Linked DNA regions of Peribacillus sp. FSL E2-0218. The protein of the gene in region 2 interacts with the protein of the main gene of each other region in a pairwise test. Links are inferred from orthologs where the notes say so. Each region holds a gene or a part of one and is shown on either strand. Other genes may lie near its edges. The genes, in order: ndk and MHI53_RS15900.

Region 1 (2,756 bases), 190 kb from region 2 along the record:
GATATCTTCATTCGTAATCGGCATTCCAGCCGGTAATCCCTCAATAATTGTCGTTAGCTGCGGACCATGTGATTCTCCCGCTGTTAAGTATCTCATCTTCCAGCCCCCTTTTAGCACTTTAAAGTGTATATGTATCAATATACCACAATTTTATTCAATGTGGGTATATGTAAACCTAAAAACCTTTTTGCACGTTGAATTTATTCATTATTCATTTTATTTTACATCTTCTCCAACATTTTCGATATAGTTTAATCACTCTGATCTTGGCCCGCAACACCATTGGGCATATTAGAACATGCGAAAAGAGACTGAATGCGAATGCACGATCAGTCCCTTATGGATAAGTATTCACTTTTTTTGATAAAAAAATGTGTCAATCGTTTCAAATTGATATTTTCCAGGGGTGAATATTTGCTCCGTACTTCCGACAAAAAATACCCCCCCTCCAATCAGCGATGCACTGAACTTCTCATACAATAGATTTTTGGCTTCTTCAGTGAAGTATATCAACACATTACGGCAAACGACTAAATCGAATCCCTGCTCAAAGCGATCCGAAAGAAGATTGTGCCGTTTGAATGTGACCCTCTTTTTGATTTCATCCGAGACCCGATAAAAATCCTCTTCTTTTTTAAAGTACTTCCTTTTTATTTCTTCTGGAACTTCATTTAAGGACCTTTCCGGATACATCCCCAATTTCGCCCGTGCCAAGACATTTACATCCAAATCCGTTGCCAGAATCTCTATTTGGCCAAGCGGGACGAGATTTGCTAGAATCATCGCTATCGTATAAGGTTCCTCACCCGTTGAACAGGCCGCACTCCAGATTTTCAATTTTTTTTTGCTTTCCAATAAGCCAGGAAGGATTTTATGCTCCAACACTTCCCATCTTTTCGCATTTCTATAAAATTCAGAAACATTGATGGTCATCCTATCCAAAAACTCGTTTAAAACGCCGGGATTGGCTTGGATGTCTTTATAGTATGCACCGAATGAATGATATCCTCTTTTTTCGTATAAAGATGTCAGTCGCCTTTTCATTTGCCCTTCCTTGTATAATGCCAAATCGATACCTGTCAGCATCTTGATATTCCGAATAAACGCTTCATATTCTTGAGGCATCCCCACGACTCCCTTGCACATATTTATTTTAAATAGTTCTTCTATATATATCGGAGAATGGCATTTTTTCTTTAAAGGCCCAAAATAAAAAAGCGGATTCCGTCGCATGAGGGCGATGAAATCCGCTTTAACATTCATTTGAATCTATTGATTAATAAACCCACTCGTTGACAAGTTTAGAATACTCAACAAGTTCTTCTTCTTTGAAGAATAAACCGATTTCGCGTACAGCGCTTTCAGCTGAATCAGATCCGTGAATGATATTCTTGCCGACAGTTACGGCGAAATCACCGCGAATGGTTGCAGCAGCGGCATCTTTAGGGTTAGTGGCACCCATCATTTGACGTGCAGTCGCGATTACATTTTCACCTTCCCAAACCATTGCGAAGACAGGACCTGAAGTGATGAAGTCCACTAATTCGCCAAAGAAAGGACGTTCTTTATGCTCGCCATAATGCTGCTCAGCCAATTCCTGAGAAATGAGCATCAATTTTGCCCCTGCAAGCAGGAAGCCTTTTTTTTCAAAACGGGAAACGATTTCACCGATTAGATTGCGTTGAACGCCGTCAGGCTTAACCATTAAAAATGTTCTTTCCATTATTGTCACTCCTAATATGTATCATTGTTATTTGCCTATATAAGGCAATCCTTTTAGAATATTACCATTGTTTGAGCAGTTTCGCAACTGCAAGTATTAAAACTTTCGTTTTCCGATGTTTTTCGCGATATCGGATAATGTTTTTCTCGCTTTTATGGCTGGCAAGCCTTTCAATTCAGTAAAAGCCTTTTCCAAATACAGGTCACCGACCTTCGCTGCCTGTTCGATGGCACCGGAAGATTTTATCGCTTGTATGATAGCGGTCATTTCTTCTTTAGGCGTATCCTCACGAACCGTTTCGATAAGCTTCTTCAGTTTTGGATCTTCCATAGCAATCAAGACGGGCAATGTGATGTTTCCCTGGATCAAATCACTTCCAGCTGGTTTTCCAAGTTCTTCCTCCGAAGCCGTAAAGTCCAATATATCATCGGTGATTTGATAAGACATCCCGACATAATATCCGAATTTAAATAGCTTTTGATGGATCTTTTCATCAACACCCGCTGAAATCGCCCCCAATTGGCAGCTGGAAGCGATGAGCAATGCCGTTTTTCGTTTGATTCTCCTGAAGTATATCCGCCAATTTTGTTCGAAATTGTATTTATCTTTAATTTGTTCTATTTCCCCAAGGCATAGTTCGACCATCGTATCCGCGAGAATTTGGTGCGCAAGGGGTGACTCGATCACTGACATCATTTCCAGTGCACGTGCAAAAATGAAGTCGCCTGTATACATGGCGACACGATTATCCCATTTTGATTTGATGGTTGCAGATCCCCGGCGCAAATCTGCATCATCCACAACATCATCATGCACAAGCGAAGCCGTGTGAATCAGTTCCAATGTCGCCGCAACATGCTTGACGATGTGAATATCATAATCGCCAAACTTGGCGCCCAATAGGACGAATACCGGACGGATCCGCTTTCCGCCGGATTGCAGCAAATGCAGGGAGGCTTCCCTTAAAACAGTGGAATCCGCTTCAATAGCGTCTTCCAATTCTTTTTCTATTGATTGCAAATCTGCATTCAAA
Region 2 (16,445 bases):
ACAGCAGTGCTCCGAAACAGCCGAAAATCGCTCCGCTTGCGCCAGCCGATAGGTTCGGGGTCATGATGAAACTGCCTAGCGTCCCGGCAAAGCCAGCGAATACATAAATGAAAAGGAACCTGGCATTGCCGTAAATCCTTTCTACTTCAGCACCAATTAAATACAGGGAAAAAGTGTTCATCAGCAAATGAAGGAAGCCAATATGCACGATCATCGGGCTAAGGAACCTCCACCACTCCCCCTGCATGATCAATGGTGAGGATTTTGCCCCGAACTCGATCAACGTCTTGGAATTGGTGCTGCCCCCATTGAACTCCATCAAGATGAACACAGCTATCTGAATCGCCATGAATATATATGTAAAGAAAGGCTTATTGGCATTTTGAAACACTTTCTGCTCTGCCTTGGCCTTTTTGACTGACTCGGAGATGGCGTCCTTCTTTAAGGCAAGTACTTTTTCTTCATCTATTTCATCTTCTTGAAGAACCTGAACGGAAAGTGATTTTTTCAAGACATGCTCAAGGTTCTGAAGCGACTGTTGAAATGCTTCAGAAGTGAGAATGAATGTGTCCACCTTCGTTTTTTTATAGGAGGCAGCCTGCAAACTGAAATCATGATCATCGACAGGCGTAAATTTACTCACATAGATGCTTAATATGTTTATTGGTTTTTTGTATAATTTCTGCCTGATTCTTTCCCCATTCTGCAGAGTCCGTTCGATATCACGCTTCAGCCAGTTTGCCCAATCCAAATCATGCCGGATCAGCCTGATGACAGGGAATTCCTTATTCGTATCGCTTTCAAGCCAAATCTCCTGATGGTTTTCCGTGACGGTAATCATTCGATAATCATAATGGGCCGACAACTCCCTTATAGTTCCCCAAAACAAATAATCCTCTTTAAATCCCAATGCCTTCCCCACTTTCCAATCGATCTCAAGCTTCTGATTTTGTTACTTAAAACTATAGACGATATCATGAAAAAAGTAAAAAAAGGAACCTTGATGAGGTTCCTTTTTAAGAAATGCAGGCATTTTCATTTGGTTTGACTGAACATGCTTTGCATCATTTTGTCCCTGAACATTGGCATGCTCAAGGATTTGGTCACTAAAAATCTTCTCAGGAAGCCATTGGATAGCGCCGCATTGACCAAGCGGTACCGGTTTTTATAACCGGCATACACCGCTAAACCAACCAAGAAGATGTGAATAATGGATCGAAGCATAGCAATCCCTCCTATCATTAGTGTGATACAGGAGAGGATTTTTATGAGCTAAAAGTGATAAAAATCAAACATCTTCTATTGGACGGACGTTTGCAGGACCTTGGATGGGGTAATGAGCTTATCGACTGCCATATCATGCATCTCTATCGGGAGCTCATCCACAAGCTGAATTTCGTATGCAAGGGCCATCGTGGTTCCTTTGAAGCCGGGAAGGTACCGGTCATAATAGCCGCCCCCGAAGCCGAGGCGAAACCCCTCTTTCGTAAAAGCGAGGCCGGGGACGATCACTACATCCATTTCGCTTTTCGTCACCTTGGCTGTTTCGGCTACAGGTTCAAGCAGCCCATGATATACAGACTCCAGCTCTTTGAAGGAGGATATTTTTTTGAATTGCAACGTCTTTTTATCGGGCTCACATTTTGGTACCGCCACTTCCTTGCCTTCACTCCACGCTTGTTCGATGATCCGTTCTGTTGGCACTTCGGGATGGATGGAAATCGTGATGCCGATCGTTTTTGCCTTTTTCCATTCTTCCAACGAAAATAAGTTTTCAGCTATCCTGTTCGATCCTTCTTCATGTTCCCCATCGGTCAGCCCCATCAAGAGGGATTTCACTTCCTGTCGAAGCCTTTTCTTGTTATCTTTCATCGTTACCCACTCCTTTGCTCTGCTGCTTTATTATTCCATAATAGCAGTTCGTTTACAGAACGTCGGTAAGAACGTAAAAAAAAGCATAAAAAAAACAACAGGAAAAATCCTGTTGCTTACTTTGTTTCACGGTGAGTCGTGCTGCGTTTTTCTCTTGAGCAGTACTTTTTAAGCTCAAGACGGTCTGGATTGTTACGTTTATTTTTTTTAGAAATATAGTTACGGTCTCCACATTCAGTGCAAGCTAATGTAATATTCACGCGCATGTGTATTTCCCTCCAAACATATTGACTTTTTCACATAGGACTTTTCTATAATAGCATTATTCCATGTGAATTGCTAGTATGTTTTTTGGGAAATCGCACATTAACTTTTATCCATTTCAATTCGTAACGTTTTGCATTGTAAGTAGAAGCTGATTATTGATGACTTTGGCTTCCTCCTTCGTTTCAGCATGAATCGCCCAGGCCACCGCTTCGACACATTCCTTCGGCAGAATCTCCGTCTCCAACGTGAACATGCTGGTCACTTCCCCTTTCGCAAGCGGTGAGTAAGCAAGCAGCCCTTCTTTCAATGATTTGAAACACCCCTCCTGATAAAGGCTTCCCTTGCCTTGAATGCAATATTGAGAGATGCTTTTCCCTTTTACGAGACCGCCTAATAAGGCAATGGAACGGGGTGCTACATGTAATATGGCCCGTTCATTGGGGCTGTAAAAAGCCACTGCCTGCTTTTCGAAAGCGTTTTCATAGTGAAAAAATACTTTTGGCCGCTTCGTCTCGAATGAGGTATTCCTGATCGTGAACTTCGAAAAGGTCACCTGGCCTTGTGTAAACGTTTGTAGCAGTGTCCGTATCTCCCCATTCGGATGACTCATCATATCTTCCTCAGGATACCAATCAAAACTCTCATCCATCCATAAACCAGCCTTTAACCCCTTACGATACAGATCTTGGTTACCCTGCGGCATATATGCGTATAACGAATTCATATAATCATCCCTTCTTCTTCTCTATTGTTAAACAGCTTATCGTTAGGCGCTGACAGTGAAAGAATCCACGCTTGGATCTGCACACCATTTCCTTATGGGTTCAATGAGTCTAAATATTCAAAATATTCGTTTTTCGATTTATTCTACCTTCATGTTAGCACTGATTGAGCTGATGGACAATAAACACATTTTGTCGAATTTTATGCAAGTTATCTAGCAAAGGTTTTATGCCCGTTTTCATGGCCATTTTTTTTTCATGGCTAGGTTCTTGATACGTTTCGACATGATTTTAAAACAAGACAGGCAAAAAAATGGCGGGTGCTACCCCTGTACAGGATATAAAAAATATGAAAATCTCCATTTTTTTTAAAATATGTGTAAAATATAAGTATATGTCGAAAATTATCTTCTGAGGTGAAAACATGGAAACCCTTATCATCCTTCTCTTCTCGTTGGCCGTCATCCTTCTTATCCTTTCGTTTTTCAGCAAAGATAAGGTGGCCAAATTAGAAGAAGATTTAGAACAGATGACGATAACCTATATGCAGGATATCTATCAATTAAAAAAGAAAGTGAAGATCCTTGAAGAGGAATTCGTCATCGAGGGTGATCCCCTTCCTGCCGTAAAAGCCCAAATTACACAGCCAACGGTCACTTCCAGGAATTCCGAAGCGATTCATGAGATTCTAAAGAGCCAAGTTCTATCCCTATACGGGCAGGGGCTTTCTTTGGCCCAAATCGCTAAACAATCCTCCTTAACCGAGGAACAAACCCTATCGGTCATCGAACAGCATAGAATGCGGGGAAATGAAGATGTTTAAGGCAAGACTGCAGGGCATTTCCACCGGAATCATCTTCACGACTTGCATCTTTGCCGGCTGTTACTATGGAACCGGATTATTGAAAGAAACCAATGTGACCATTGAGGAAGCGAAGGAAATGCTCGAGAATGACGGATTCGTTGTCTCGCTTCCCCATGAAGAAGCGAAGCAAACTGTCCAGCCGTCAAAGGAGACCGATCATTCTCCGAATGCGGAGGAATCGGCTATCGTCTCCTATACCATAAAAGTCAAATCGAATATGACCACAACTGAAATTGCCAAGCGGCTTTTCGAGAAAAAGATCATCGATGATGCATCTGAGTTTGAGGCTTACATGAACGAGCATGGCTTCTCGAAAAAAATTCAAATCGGTGAGTTCGTGGTCACGAATACGATGTCTTATCGGCAATTGGCCAATACTTTATCTCATTAATCAATAATAAAAGAGGCTTTTTCCAAAGCCTCTTTTTTCACTTGCGGATTGGATCAGTCATTTCTGCCGATGTATCTACCTCTTACAAGGAAATAAATATTTTCGGCGATATTGGTCGTGTGATCCGCAGTCCTTTCCAAATAGCGGGCAATGAATGAGAGCTGCGTGACCTGCTGAAGGTTCTTTTCATCAGAAAGCCGGAGAAGGCTGCGAATCATTTCTCCATAAAAACGATCGACTTCTTCATCCATTTCGATAATTTCCCTGGATAACACGACATCTTCCTTCTCGAATGCTTCTATCGAGAGTTCGATCATCTTTAGCGTGATATCATACATCTGTTGCAGCGGTGTCAAAGGGAGGATGAACTCCTGATCGCCGATACGGATTGCCGCCTTGGCGATATTGACGCCAAAGTCTGCCATCCTTTCAATGTCGGAGGCAATTTTTATGGCCGCAATGATCCTTCTTAGATCAATGGCAACAGGCTGCTGCTTAGCAATCAGCAAAATCGCAAAATCATTGATTTCCTCTTCCAGTAAATCCGCTTTCGTATCATCTTCAATGACTTCCAATGCCGCTTCTGCATCCCTATTTTCCAGCGCAGCGAATGATTTTGAAATGGCATCCGAAGCTAGGTTGGCCAAATCGACCACTTTTTCTTGAAGCTCTTTCAATTGAAGTTCAAAATTTTCACGAACGATCATGATTATCACCCTTTCTCGTTAACCGAAGCGCCCTGTAATGTAGTCTTCCGTTCTTTTATCATCCGGATTGGAGAAAATGGTGTCGGTATTGGCGTACTCTACGACTTCCCCGTTTAAGAAGAAGGCCGTTCTATCGGAAATACGCGCCGCTTGCTGCATGTTATGGGTGACGATGATGATGCTGAAGTCCTTTTTCAGTTCCTGGACCAATTCTTCTATCTTCAGGGTGGAAATCGGATCAAGGGCAGAAGTCGGTTCATCCATTAAAATGACATCCGGTTCGATTGCCAAACACCTGGCAATGCAAAGGCGCTGCTGCTGTCCACCTGAAAGTCCGTAGGCATTTTCGTGCAGCCGGTCTTTCACTTCATTCCAAATGGCTGCCCCTTTTAAACTCTTTTCAACGATTTCATCCAGTATCTTTTTGTTTTTGATGCCATGGGTTCTTGGTCCGTAGACCACATTATCGTATATGGATTTAGGAAACGGATTAGGTTTTTGAAAGACCATGCCCACCTGTGTCCGTAAATCTTCAACCCTGTATGACTGATCCAGGATATTTCTGTTCCGGTATTTGATCTGACCTGTCGTTTTGACATCCGGTACCAATTCGATCATTCTATTCAATGTTTTGATATAGGTGGATTTTCCGCATCCAGAAGGCCCGATGATGGCTGTCACTTCATTTTGATGCATATCAAGGTTAATATTTTTCAAAGCGTGGTTTTCCCCATACCATAAATTGAGATCGGACGTTTCATATACCTTTTCCGGTAAGGCGGCGGGTTGTACAGCATCCGTCGCGATGGCTGTTGACTCTTTTTCTCTCGTTAAGGTCATATTCATTCTACCTTCCTCCTCGTTCAGTATCTTTTCTGGAATTTATTTCGAATCAGGACCGCGACTGAGTTCATAAAAATCAACAAGATGAGCAATACGATGATTCCTGCGGCAGCGACCTGCTGGAATTCCTCCTGTGGACGAGATGTCCAATTATAAATTTGCATCGGGAGCACGGTAAATGTATCCAGCACCGTTTGCGGCAAAAAGGCGATGAACAGTGGGATACCTACCACAACCAATGGAGCCGTTTCTCCGATTGCCCTTGATAAAGCAAGTATTCCGCCCGTCAATATGCCAGGTATGGCAGCTGGCAGGACAACTTTACGTATCGTCTGCCATTTTGTTGCTCCCATCCCAAAGGAAGCTTCCCTTAAATCACGCGGGACGGCACGTATCGCCTCCTGGGCAGCCACGATGATAACGGGAAGGACGAGGAGACTCATCGTCAAGCCTGCCGCCAATACGGACCGATCCAATGCTAGAGCCCGGACGAAAACCGTTAAGCCAAGCAATCCGAACACGATCGACGGAACCCCTGCCAAATTGGAGATGTTCACTTTGATGAAAGTGGTGATCCAATTCTTCCTCGCATATTCCTCTAAATAAATGGCCGTCCCTACACCAAGCATAAGCGAAACGGGCGCAACGACGGCCATCAACCAGATCGACCCGATCAAGGCCGCTTTTATCCCAGCTTCCTCTGGCTTCCTCGAAGCGAAATTCTGCAGGAAATCCCCATTCAAATGGCCAATTCCTTGAGTGAATATCCGATAAAATAAGATGGCCAATACGATAAGGCCAACCAGTGTTGCCAAGAAAAACAATCCTTTACATATCGTGTTGACCGCCAGCCTTACGGGCATCTTTTTTGCAACATGACTTTTATTTATCAGCTTCATGTCTTAATATTCCTCCCTGAATCTGCGAGAGATGAACTGCGCCAGTAAATTCATAACAAGCGTAAAGACGAACAGTGTCATTCCCACCGCATAGATGCTGTAGTAAATCGTTGTCCCATACCCTGCATCCCCTGAACTGACCTGTACGATATAGGCGGTCATCGTTTGAATCGATGAAGTGACATCCATATTCATGCTCGGGGTCGAGCCCCCTGCCACACTCACGATCATGGTCTCGCCGATCGCCCTGGATAAGCCAAGCACGATGGATGCGACAATTCCGGATATGGCCGCCGGCAATACCACTTTAATGGTCGTTTCAAGTTTCGTTGCACCAAGCGCATACGCACCTTCGCGAATCGACTTTGGTACTGAAACAAGGGCATCTTCTGACAAAGAGGCCACCATCGGCATGATCATGATTCCTACAACGATCCCGGGACTTAAGGCATTGAACATGTCAAGGGAAGGAAATAGATCCCGCAAAACCGGTGTTACAAAAGTTAAGGCAAAGAAGCCGTAAACGATAGTCGGAATCCCGGCTAAAACTTCTAATATCGGCTTGATGATCCTCCGTGTTTTCTCAGATGCATATTCACTCAAGAAAATGGCTGTTGCAAGCCCTATCGGAACGGCAACCACCGCAGCTATCACCGTAATCTTCAACGTCCCAACGACAAGGGGCATGATTCCAAATGAAGGAACAGATGCAAATGGGAGCCACTTGCTTTCCGTGAAAAATTCGACGATCGAAACCCTGTCAAAAAAGATGAATGTTTCAAATATGAGCGTCAGGATAATCCCGATTGTAGTGAAAACGGAAATGGCCGCCATAAGGAACAAGAGCTTCGGTATGATTTTTTCTACATTTATTTTTTTCTTGCTTTTCTTTTCCAGGATCATTTGTTGTACAGAATAGGTTTCTGTTTTTCTCAGTTCCAACTTGCATCCTCCATTTCAGACCCGCAATATTTGGATTTACAAGCCGTTGCCCCCGCCTTCACCTTGCCAAGGCGGGATTTTTGATAGCCTGTAATATCAATTATTTTTTCAGTTCCTTCAATTTATCAAGATCTTTCTGGTACTCCTCTTCCGGAAGGCTTATATACCCCACCTCTTCGGAAAGTTCCCCTGCATTTTCAATGACGAATTCTGTATAGTCGGCCACTTGTTCTTTTTCCGCTACAGACTTGTTGGCGACATATGTGTAAAGCGGACGGGACAATGGTGCATACTCCCCGCTTTTAATCGTTTCATGAGTTGGCTCTACAGCGCCTTTTCCGTTATCGATGGAAATGATCTTCAGCTTATCTTTATTTTCAGCATAGTAGGCAAATCCGAAGAATCCGATCGCATTCTTATCACCTTCCACGCCTTGTACAAGGACGTTATCGTCTTCGGATAGCGTCGCATTCTCCACCATCGGTTTTTCTTCCAGGATCACTTCATTGAAATAATCGTATGTGCCCGAATCTGTTCCCGGGGAGTAGAATTTAATTTCTTCCTTCGGCCATTCAGGGCGAATATCCGACCACATCTTCACCTTGCCATCATCAACCCACAGCTTTTGCAATTCTTCAACCGTAAGTGAATCAATGAAGTCATTATCTTTATTGACGACGATTGAAATGCCGTCAAATGCCAGTTTCAATTCTGTATATTTAATTCCCTTATCATCAAGCATTGCACTTTCTTCTTCTTTGACCGGACGTGAGGCATTACTTAAATCCGTCTCACCGGCGATGAATTTCTTAAAACCGCCGCCAGTTCCTGATGATCCAACGGAAACTTTGACATCAGGCTGGGCACTCATATATTCTTCTGCCACTGCCTCCATGATCGGAAAGACCGTAGAAGAACCATCCGTGATCACTTCCCCTTGCAGCTGGCTTGACCCTTTTGCTTCACTGCCGCTTGTCTTAGCATCATCAGATCCACAACCCGCAGCCACTGCAATTACTCCGCCCATCACTACAGTCATCGCCACACCTTTGAAACGTCTCATTTGTAAGTCCCCCTAAGAATTTTTTATATGAATATTTTGTCCTACAACCAAATCATACTTTTAGTCTGTAAACCCCGTTTGAAGGGATTGTAAATATTCAGTAAATTATTGTGTGTTAATTGTAAAGATGCCGGATTCGCATTGATAATGGGCAAAATAGAAAAAAAAAACACGTCTTCGGTTTATCCGAAAACGTGTTTTGACTTCATTCATTCATTTTTCTGGCTTTTTCTGACCTCTGCCTGATCCTTTTGTACGTCTTTTCCATTCTCCACTTTCAAATCAGTCGATTTTTCTGCATCTTTATTCGTTTCCTTCTTAGCCCGTTCTTTTTTCAGTTTGAAATACGTGTCCATGATATCCCTACCAATTTCTTTACTCATGTCATGACCCGTATGGCCCTGATATGCCCACGGTACGACGACCGCAAATGCAACTTCAGGATTTTTAGCAGGTGCATAGCCCACCATCGTGATGTTCATCGTATCTTGAGGCTCACTGAACTTCTCGCGGTCCGGTCCATCATAGAACGCTTCAGCCGTCCCTGTTTTAGCAGCGACTGTGTACGGTTTATTCCCGAAGAACCTATAAGCTGTCCCGCCTTGTTCCATTGAAACCTTCTCGAAACCGCTTTGTACGCGCTTGATCCAGTCTTCTTTCATATCCAGGCGATTCATGACCGTCGGAGAAACGTCTTCGGCGACAGGTCCCAATTCCTCATTATTATCGACCGGATCACGGATTTCCTTGACCATATGTGGCTTCATACGGTTTCCGCCATTGGCAATGGAGGAAACGTATTGAACAAGCTGCATCGGTGTGTACGTATCATACTGCCCGATAGCAAGGTCAAGCAGCTTACCTGGTGATGTTTCCGAGCCTTTGAACCCGCCCATTTCATTTGGAAGGTCGATTCCCGTGCGCACACCCAAGCCAAACTGTGAGAATGAATTACGCATCGTCGAAAAGGCGCTTGAACTGATATTCAATGGCTCATTCGGCACATAGTGGGCACCGGCGATATTGATCGCCGTCCTGAACATATAAACGTTTGAAGACACCTTCAACGCCGTCAAATCATTGATGTTCCCGAAATTACTGTACGATCCTTTAGCCTTTGTACCCTTGATCTTCAATTTCGTATCATAAAAGACGGTGCCCGGCTGGATCGCTCCCTGCTTGTATCCCGTTAAGACGGTGGCACCTTTCACGGCAGAACCCATCGTATAGGAAGTCGTGATATTGCCTAAGGCGAAGTCTTCTATGGAGGATTTACCGGTCTTCGGATCCTTCTCAATTTTCTTGCCCGCCATCGTCAGGACTTCCCCTGTATCAGGATCCATCATCACGACGAACGCCCTATCGAGAAACTTCGTGTTCCCCAATTTTTTCTTGGCAATCAATTGCTTTTCAATGATTTCCTCGGTTGCCAGCTGTAAATCCATATCAACCGTCAAGATAAGATCTTTTCCGCGCTGACCCTCAGAAACCACCTCGGAGTCGACGACATTTCCCGATTTGTCGGTCACGTTCCTTACTTTCGCTTTCTGCCCTTGGAGGATGTCCTCATATTGAAGCTCGATATAACTCTTTCCTACACGGTCATTCCGGCTGTAATCACGCGCCAGATAATAATTGAGACTTTCACTCGGCAAACCTTCTTCGGAAGAAGATACTTTACCTAATACCGATTTGAGTGTCTTATTATACGTATAAAAACGATCCCAATCCGTCGATATATCCACACCAGGCAGCGAATCGAGGTTTTCACTCACCCTGGCGAATTCTTCCTTCGATACTTTCTTGTTTTTCACAATCTGCGGCGTAAGTGCATATCCGCTGGCAAATTCCCTGTAAATAGCGAGGGTTTCCATATCCTTATCGGAAAGTTTTATTTCATCCCCCGTAATCCGGTCGAGCTGAAGCTTGTACAAATCACTCTCTTTCAGCTCACCCTCTTCGACTTTCTTTCTCTCTTTATCGGTAACCTTTTTCTCCGCCAGCTTTGGATTATTCATTATCCAAAAATCCTTCTTATCGCGCTCAGTCACTTTATCCGTATCTTTTTCGATCAACTTCGCAAGTTTCTCGGCGGTTTCCACCATTTCTGCTGGTTTCGTACCTTGCTTTCGTGTATATGTAATTGCATCCAGTGGTTGGTTGTCGACCATCAATTTCAGATTTCGGTCATACATTTTCCCACGGGGCACCGAATTATTCACGGTCACTTCCTCTGTTCTTTCAATCTCACGCCGGTAATCATCGCCATACACAATCTGCACGACACCTAAGCGTAAAATGAGAGCGGAAAACAAAACAAACACTAAAAAGAAAAGAATATTCAATCTGAAAGGCACATGCGTCTTTTTCTTTTTCTTTTTATTCACACTAAGCCACACATCCTTTTTACATAGTCATAATGGTCCTTTACTATTCTATAGAACATTCTTATTTTTTTCTACCTTAGTGTTCTAGAAATATTAAACATCTGACCCACTTTCGACAAAATGTGACTTACGGCTCATGCTTCATGGAAAAGAGGCCTCTTTGGGCCCCTTTCTCAATCTTGGTCGTTGATATCGATTTTCCGCACAAACCAATATATCATCGTATGCCCTGCCCCCACGATCAACAAATAAATCGGCAGGACTTGCTTCAAGTCAAAAAACAGGACGGATAAAATGAACCCTAAAATGGATACGATCCTTCCAAAATGGACGAATAGCTCCCGGACGACAATATATTCTATCCTCATGTCCGCAGCTTGCCATGCCCGGCCTATGATGTCATAGGTCAAGGATATGTATGGGACGAGCAGGATCGGATAGGCGGTCGCCACAATTGCCCCATAAATGAGAAGCTTTCCGAAGGTAACATCAAATGCGATCAGCAAAATCCCCGCATATAACAGGATTCCGCCGATAAAGATCGCTTTTTTTCGCATCGGTTGTTTTATATACCGAGAAGCGAGAAAATACGCAACGAATGATATGGCGGAATTCAATAAACCATAGCTCCCCAAAGCAAGTTCACTATCCGTCTGGATGTAAACGATAATTGAAATGATGAACATGAAAGTACCCTCTCGCAGCCCTTGAAAAAAGTGGGCGCGAGTGATCAGCAGCCAATTCCGATTGTTTTTTCGCTCTTTCAAAATCCTTAGGAAAAAGTATTTCCCATGAGCAGGACGCCTTTTTAACGAAAAGCTAAGAAAAACGGCAACGGAAAACAAAAGCAATGATAATCCGAATACAATGGAATACCCCGTGAATTTTTCAAGCCTCGAAATGATGAACCCTGAAAGAATCGGACCAATCATTCCTCCAAGAGAAGATAAAATCCCCAGAAAACCATTGAAGAAATCCCTCGTCTCCGGCTCGGTAATCTCGAAAGTCAAGACATTATACGCCAGCCAATAAAACCCATACCCTATCCCGATCAATGCACCAAGAAGCCAAATGAAATCCGTGGCTCTCGTCCCGACCAAAAGGACAGATAAATAAAACAGGGCCAAGAAGATAACACCAAGACGCAATACAATGATTCGATCCACTTTCTTCGCCAGCCTGCCGGCAAAAACAAACGTCAGCGGTTGAAAAAGCACCACGGTTAGATTATATACAGCAATATCAACAATTTGACCGGATTGTTTCCACAAGTACACATTAACGAATGTATTGGACAAAGCAATACTCAGGCTGTACAGTCCGCCGATAAACAAAAGCAGGTGCAGATCCTTCTTCCCTCCCGCTTCACCCAACCATCTCTCTAAAATACCCATTGTTTTAACTCTCCTTTAAATTCCACTCTAGTGTTTGAAAAAACAAGGGGATTTATGTAAAAAAAAAGTAAAGAAAACTCTTCGATTGGCAAGACGAAGGCGACGACAGAGAAGTAGTTGCCCTTATACTGTTTTCCTTTTCGCTCTTCCCATCCAAAACAGTGCAAAGAAAACTCTTCGATTGGCAAAACGAATTTTTGGGGTTTACTCGCGAGTGGAGCGGTTCTGGTGATTTCAGCTAAGAGAAGAAAACACAAAAAAAGACAGGATCCCACGTAAGGGGATCCTGTCTCAGACTGTAGACAAACTCGATAAAAATCGAGTTTGTCTATTTTTATGGCCTGTACAATTTAGACGTTGATTTCCACTCCAGGCACTCGCTTTCCGCGGGCGGTCGGGGAGCCTCCTCGGCTTTGCCTGCGGGGTCTCCCCTAGACGCGCTTTTCCCGCAGGAGTCTCGAACACCCGCTCCAATCAACTTTGTCTTACCTTTTAGATAGAACACTTTTGACTGGAGTCATTTTTGTTTTAAAATTGAAGGATTAAAACTTGAGGTGATGAGGATGCTTTCTAAACATGATTCTATTCAGCGAGATCAACTTGAAATGATTACTTTAGATCAACTGGTGCCACCGAACCATTTGGTTCGTAAAATGGAGGCTGCCATTGACTTCACTTTCATTTATGACTTGGTGAAAGATATGTACTCAGAGGTAGGACGCCCAAGTATTGATCCAGTTATTTTAGTTAAACTGACTTTCATTCAATATACCTTCGGTATTCGTTCCATGCGTAAAACGATTGAAGAAGTTGAAACCAATATGGCTTATCGTTGGTTCTTAGGCTATGGTTTCCATGATAAAGTGCCTCATTTCTCTACGTTCGGAAAAAATTATGAGCGACGCTTTAAAGATACAGACCTGTTTGAACAGATTTTCTGTCGCATTTTAATGACAGCTGCTAATAAAAAGGTAATAAGTGTAGAACACGTTTTCGTGGATTCCACACATGTGAAAGCCAGTGCGAATAAACGGAAATTTGAAAAGAAAATCGTTCGTAAAGAAACACGAGCGTATCAAGGACGTCTTCAAGAAGAAATCAATCAAGATCGTGAAAACCACGGAAAGAAGCCTTTTCCACCAGATAAATTTGATAAGGAAGAAACCAAAGCAATTAAAGAAAGTACTACGGATCCTGAGAGTGGCTACTATGTGAAAGATGAACGAACAAAACAGTTTGCCTATTCATTCCATGCGGCCGCAGACGGCAACGGTTTTGTATTGGGAACGATTGTAACACCTGGTAATACACATGACAGTCATATTTTGGAGCCACTTGTTGAGCAAGTGATTGAGAAAGTTGGAAAACCAGAAGCAGTTGCCGCAGATGCAGCTTATAAAACACCAGCGATTACAAGCTACCTATTTAACAAAGAAATCACACCTGCTTTACCCTATACACGTCCTCGTACAAAAGAAGGATTCTTTCGCAAACATGACTATGTTTACGATGAACACTTTGATTGTTACCTTTGCCCTTCGGGAGAAACTTTAAAGTACTCAACAACAAATAAAGAGGGCTATCGCGAATACAAATCGCCAAAACAAATTTGTGCAACATGCTCATTTTTATCACGGTGTACGGAAAGCAAAGACCATCAAAAAGTAGTGACACGGCATATCTGGCAAGCATATGTGGAAGAAGCAGATCATCTGCGTCATCATCAAGAGGTAAAACCTATATATGCGAAACGCAAAGAAACGATTGAGCGTGTATTCGCAGATGCAAAAGAAAAGCATGGTATGCGTTGGACTACTTTAAGGGGACTTAAAAAATTGTCGATGCAGGCGATGCTTACTTTCGCTGCCATGAATTTAAAGAAGATGGCCACTTGGACATGGCAAGGTCCTAAAATGGCTTAACATAGTGGCTCGAAGAGCCCAAATCTCGTAACCTTTGGTCAAAATTTCAAAGGAATTTCAAAAGGGGTTCGGAATTTTTTAATTCCGAACCCCTTTTGTCTACAAACTGAGACAGGATCCCACGTAAGGGGATCCTGTCTTTTTTTAATTCCGACTGCTTATTTAGCAGCGTTGTAGCGTTTTGATACTTCATCCCAGTTTACAACATTCCAGAAAGAATTGATGTATTCAGGACGGCGGTTTTGGTAGTTTAGGTAGTAAGCATGTTCCCAAACGTCCAATCCAAGAAGTGGCGTTTTGCCTTCAGATAACGGATTGTCTTGGTTCGGAGTGCTTGTTACTTCCAACTCGCCATTGTTGACTGCAAGCCAAGCCCAGCCAGATCCAAAACGAGTAGTAGCCGCTTTAGCGAATTCTTCTTTGAAGCTGTCGAAGCTGCCGAATTTCGATGTGATGGCATCTGCTAATTCACCAGTTGGCTGACCGCCGCCGTTTGGTGAAAGGATTTCCCAGAATAAAGTGTGGTTAGCGTGTCCGCCGCCGTTGTTGCGAACAGCAGTGCGAACCGCTTCAGGTACTGCATCCAGGTTAGCGACGATTTCTTCAACGCTTTTGCTTAGAAGCTCTTCGTTGCCTTCAAGAGCATTGTTCAAGTTTGTCACATATGTGTTGTGATGTTTTGTGTGGTGAATGTTCATTGTTTCTTTGTCGATGTGTGGTTCCAATGCATCATATGCGTACGGTAATTGTGGAAGTTCAAAAGCCATAATAAAATTCCTCCCTATGTAAGCTGTTTTTTTTTTTGAGGGCTTCAGATAAGATACTGAAGCTCGCTAGCATTAGAGTATCAAATTTTTGTAAACGTTTCAAACCTTATGCCTCGTTTTGCGATTTTATTTCCTATGAGAATACCACGAATAGGAAATATCCAATCATCAGTAGTTGGATGATGCCTTTCGTGATCACACTGCTAATAAAACCAACGACAGAGCCGAGTCCGATTTTAGATGCAGTGACCGGATCTTTTCTATGGACAAGGATCTCTGCCAGAAAGGCACCGATGAAGGGGCCGATCAGGATGCCGAGGAATGGAATCACGAACGGGCCGACAAGAAGTCCGATCGTACTGCCCCAAATACCAGCTTTCGTGCCGCCGTATTTTTTGACACCAACCATGTTTGCGATATAATCCGCCGCGAACAAAAGGATGACGAATAAAATTTGGACGGTCCAGAAAAACCAGCCAAACGGGGCAAAGGAATAAAAAAGACCATAAAGCACGATTCCGCCAAATATGAATAAAACGCTTGGTATGATTGGAAAAATCAGACCGACAAAGCCCATTATGAACATAAGGACAATAATTATCCAAAATAGTGTATCCACAATCAAAACGCCCCTTCTCATTTCATTTAAGTTTGCCTCTATCTCTCCATAATTGCCTCTTTATTGTTAGTTGAAACCAATGACTCTTCATACAGGTTGTTTTATTTTCCCCATATAGTTAAAATTGGTTAGGAATCTTATAAAGTTAGGTGCTGAAAAAATTGAACATATTCAAACAAATTTGGGTAAGCTTATATTCCCCTAAAGATATCGCTTCCTTTCAAAACCAAGGGATCGGCAAAACGATTTTATACGTATTTTTTGTAAGTCTCCTTGCCTTTCTTCCCTCTGCCTTTTATTTCGGTACAATGATCGTTGATGGGATAGATGCCATGCACGAAACAGTCTCGGAGGACTTACCGGAATTCAAGATCCAAAATGGTACATTGACGACAAAAAATGATGAGCCATTTAGCTTGAATAAAGATGGATATCAAATTTTCGTGGATGGAACCGGAACTATGACCCCGGAAGATGTGGCTGAAAAAGCTGACGAGGCTGTGGCCCTTTTAAAATCCGACCTTGTTTTCGTATCCGGGGGCAACGTGCAATCTTCCCCCTATTCTGTACTGGAAGGAGATAATCAGGAAATTTCAGCTTGGCTTGATTCCGTCGAGTCTGTACTGCCGATCATCCTCCCGTTGCTGCTCCTTATATTATACCTGTTCACTGCCAGTGGAATCTTCATAAAAGTGACAATCGTAGCCGCTTTCGGTCTCCTTTTCAAAAATGCCCTTGGCCGGCCGCTTTCATATAGGCATCTTTGGAGAATCGCTGCATACAGC

The links.
Region 1: the proteins of MHI53_RS15900 (region 2) and ndk interact in binary tests that used the Escherichia coli proteins (3 or more experiments, as listed by UniProt). The link is inferred for Peribacillus sp. FSL E2-0218 from one-to-one orthologs.

What each region holds. Positions count from the first base shown.
Region 1 is NZ_CP150304.1:3,111,386-3,114,141, forward strand. Bases 1-2,720 are described here. They hold ndk (nucleoside-diphosphate kinase), read right to left. Parts: upstream 1,724-2,720; coding sequence 1,277-1,723; downstream 1-1,276. Other genes in these bases: aroC (chorismate synthase), read right to left, coding at 1-96; MHI53_RS14915 (protein-glutamate O-methyltransferase CheR), read right to left, coding at 352-1,125; hepT (heptaprenyl diphosphate synthase component II), read right to left, coding at 1,820-2,720. Outside these bases: more of hepT, read right to left, coding at 2,721-2,756. UniProt on the Escherichia coli protein: Major role in the synthesis of nucleoside triphosphates other than ATP. The ATP gamma phosphate is transferred to the NDP beta phosphate via a ping-pong mechanism, using a phosphorylated active-site intermediate.
Region 2 is NZ_CP150304.1:3,303,137-3,319,581, forward strand. The notes cover bases 87-3,070. They hold MHI53_RS15900 (5-formyltetrahydrofolate cyclo-ligase), read right to left. Parts: upstream 1,873-3,070; coding sequence 1,300-1,872; downstream 87-1,299. Other genes in these bases: MHI53_RS15890 (rhomboid family intramembrane serine protease), read right to left, coding at 87-910; MHI53_RS15895 (hypothetical protein), read right to left, coding at 1,036-1,224; rpmG (50S ribosomal protein L33), read right to left, coding at 1,989-2,138; MHI53_RS15910 (hypothetical protein), read right to left, coding at 2,255-2,863. Outside these bases: more of MHI53_RS15890, read right to left, coding at 1-86; MHI53_RS15915 (hypothetical protein), read left to right, coding at 3,286-3,684; MHI53_RS15920 (hypothetical protein), read left to right, coding at 3,671-4,117; phosphate signaling complex protein PhoU, read right to left, coding at 4,171-4,824; phosphate ABC transporter ATP-binding protein PstB, read right to left, coding at 4,843-5,670; phosphate ABC transporter permease PstA, read right to left, coding at 5,688-6,566; phosphate ABC transporter permease subunit PstC, read right to left, coding at 6,570-7,469; MHI53_RS15945 (PstS family phosphate ABC transporter substrate-binding protein), read right to left, coding at 7,609-8,571; MHI53_RS15950 (penicillin-binding protein 2), read right to left, coding at 8,781-10,958; MHI53_RS15955 (MFS transporter), read right to left, coding at 11,132-12,352; MHI53_RS15960 (IS1182 family transposase), read left to right, coding at 12,916-14,274; MHI53_RS15965 (superoxide dismutase), read right to left, coding at 14,433-15,041; MHI53_RS15970 (DUF456 domain-containing protein), read right to left, coding at 15,175-15,660; MHI53_RS15975 (DUF1189 domain-containing protein), read left to right, coding at 15,822-16,445. UniProt on the Escherichia coli protein: Involved in the removal of 5-formyltetrahydrofolate.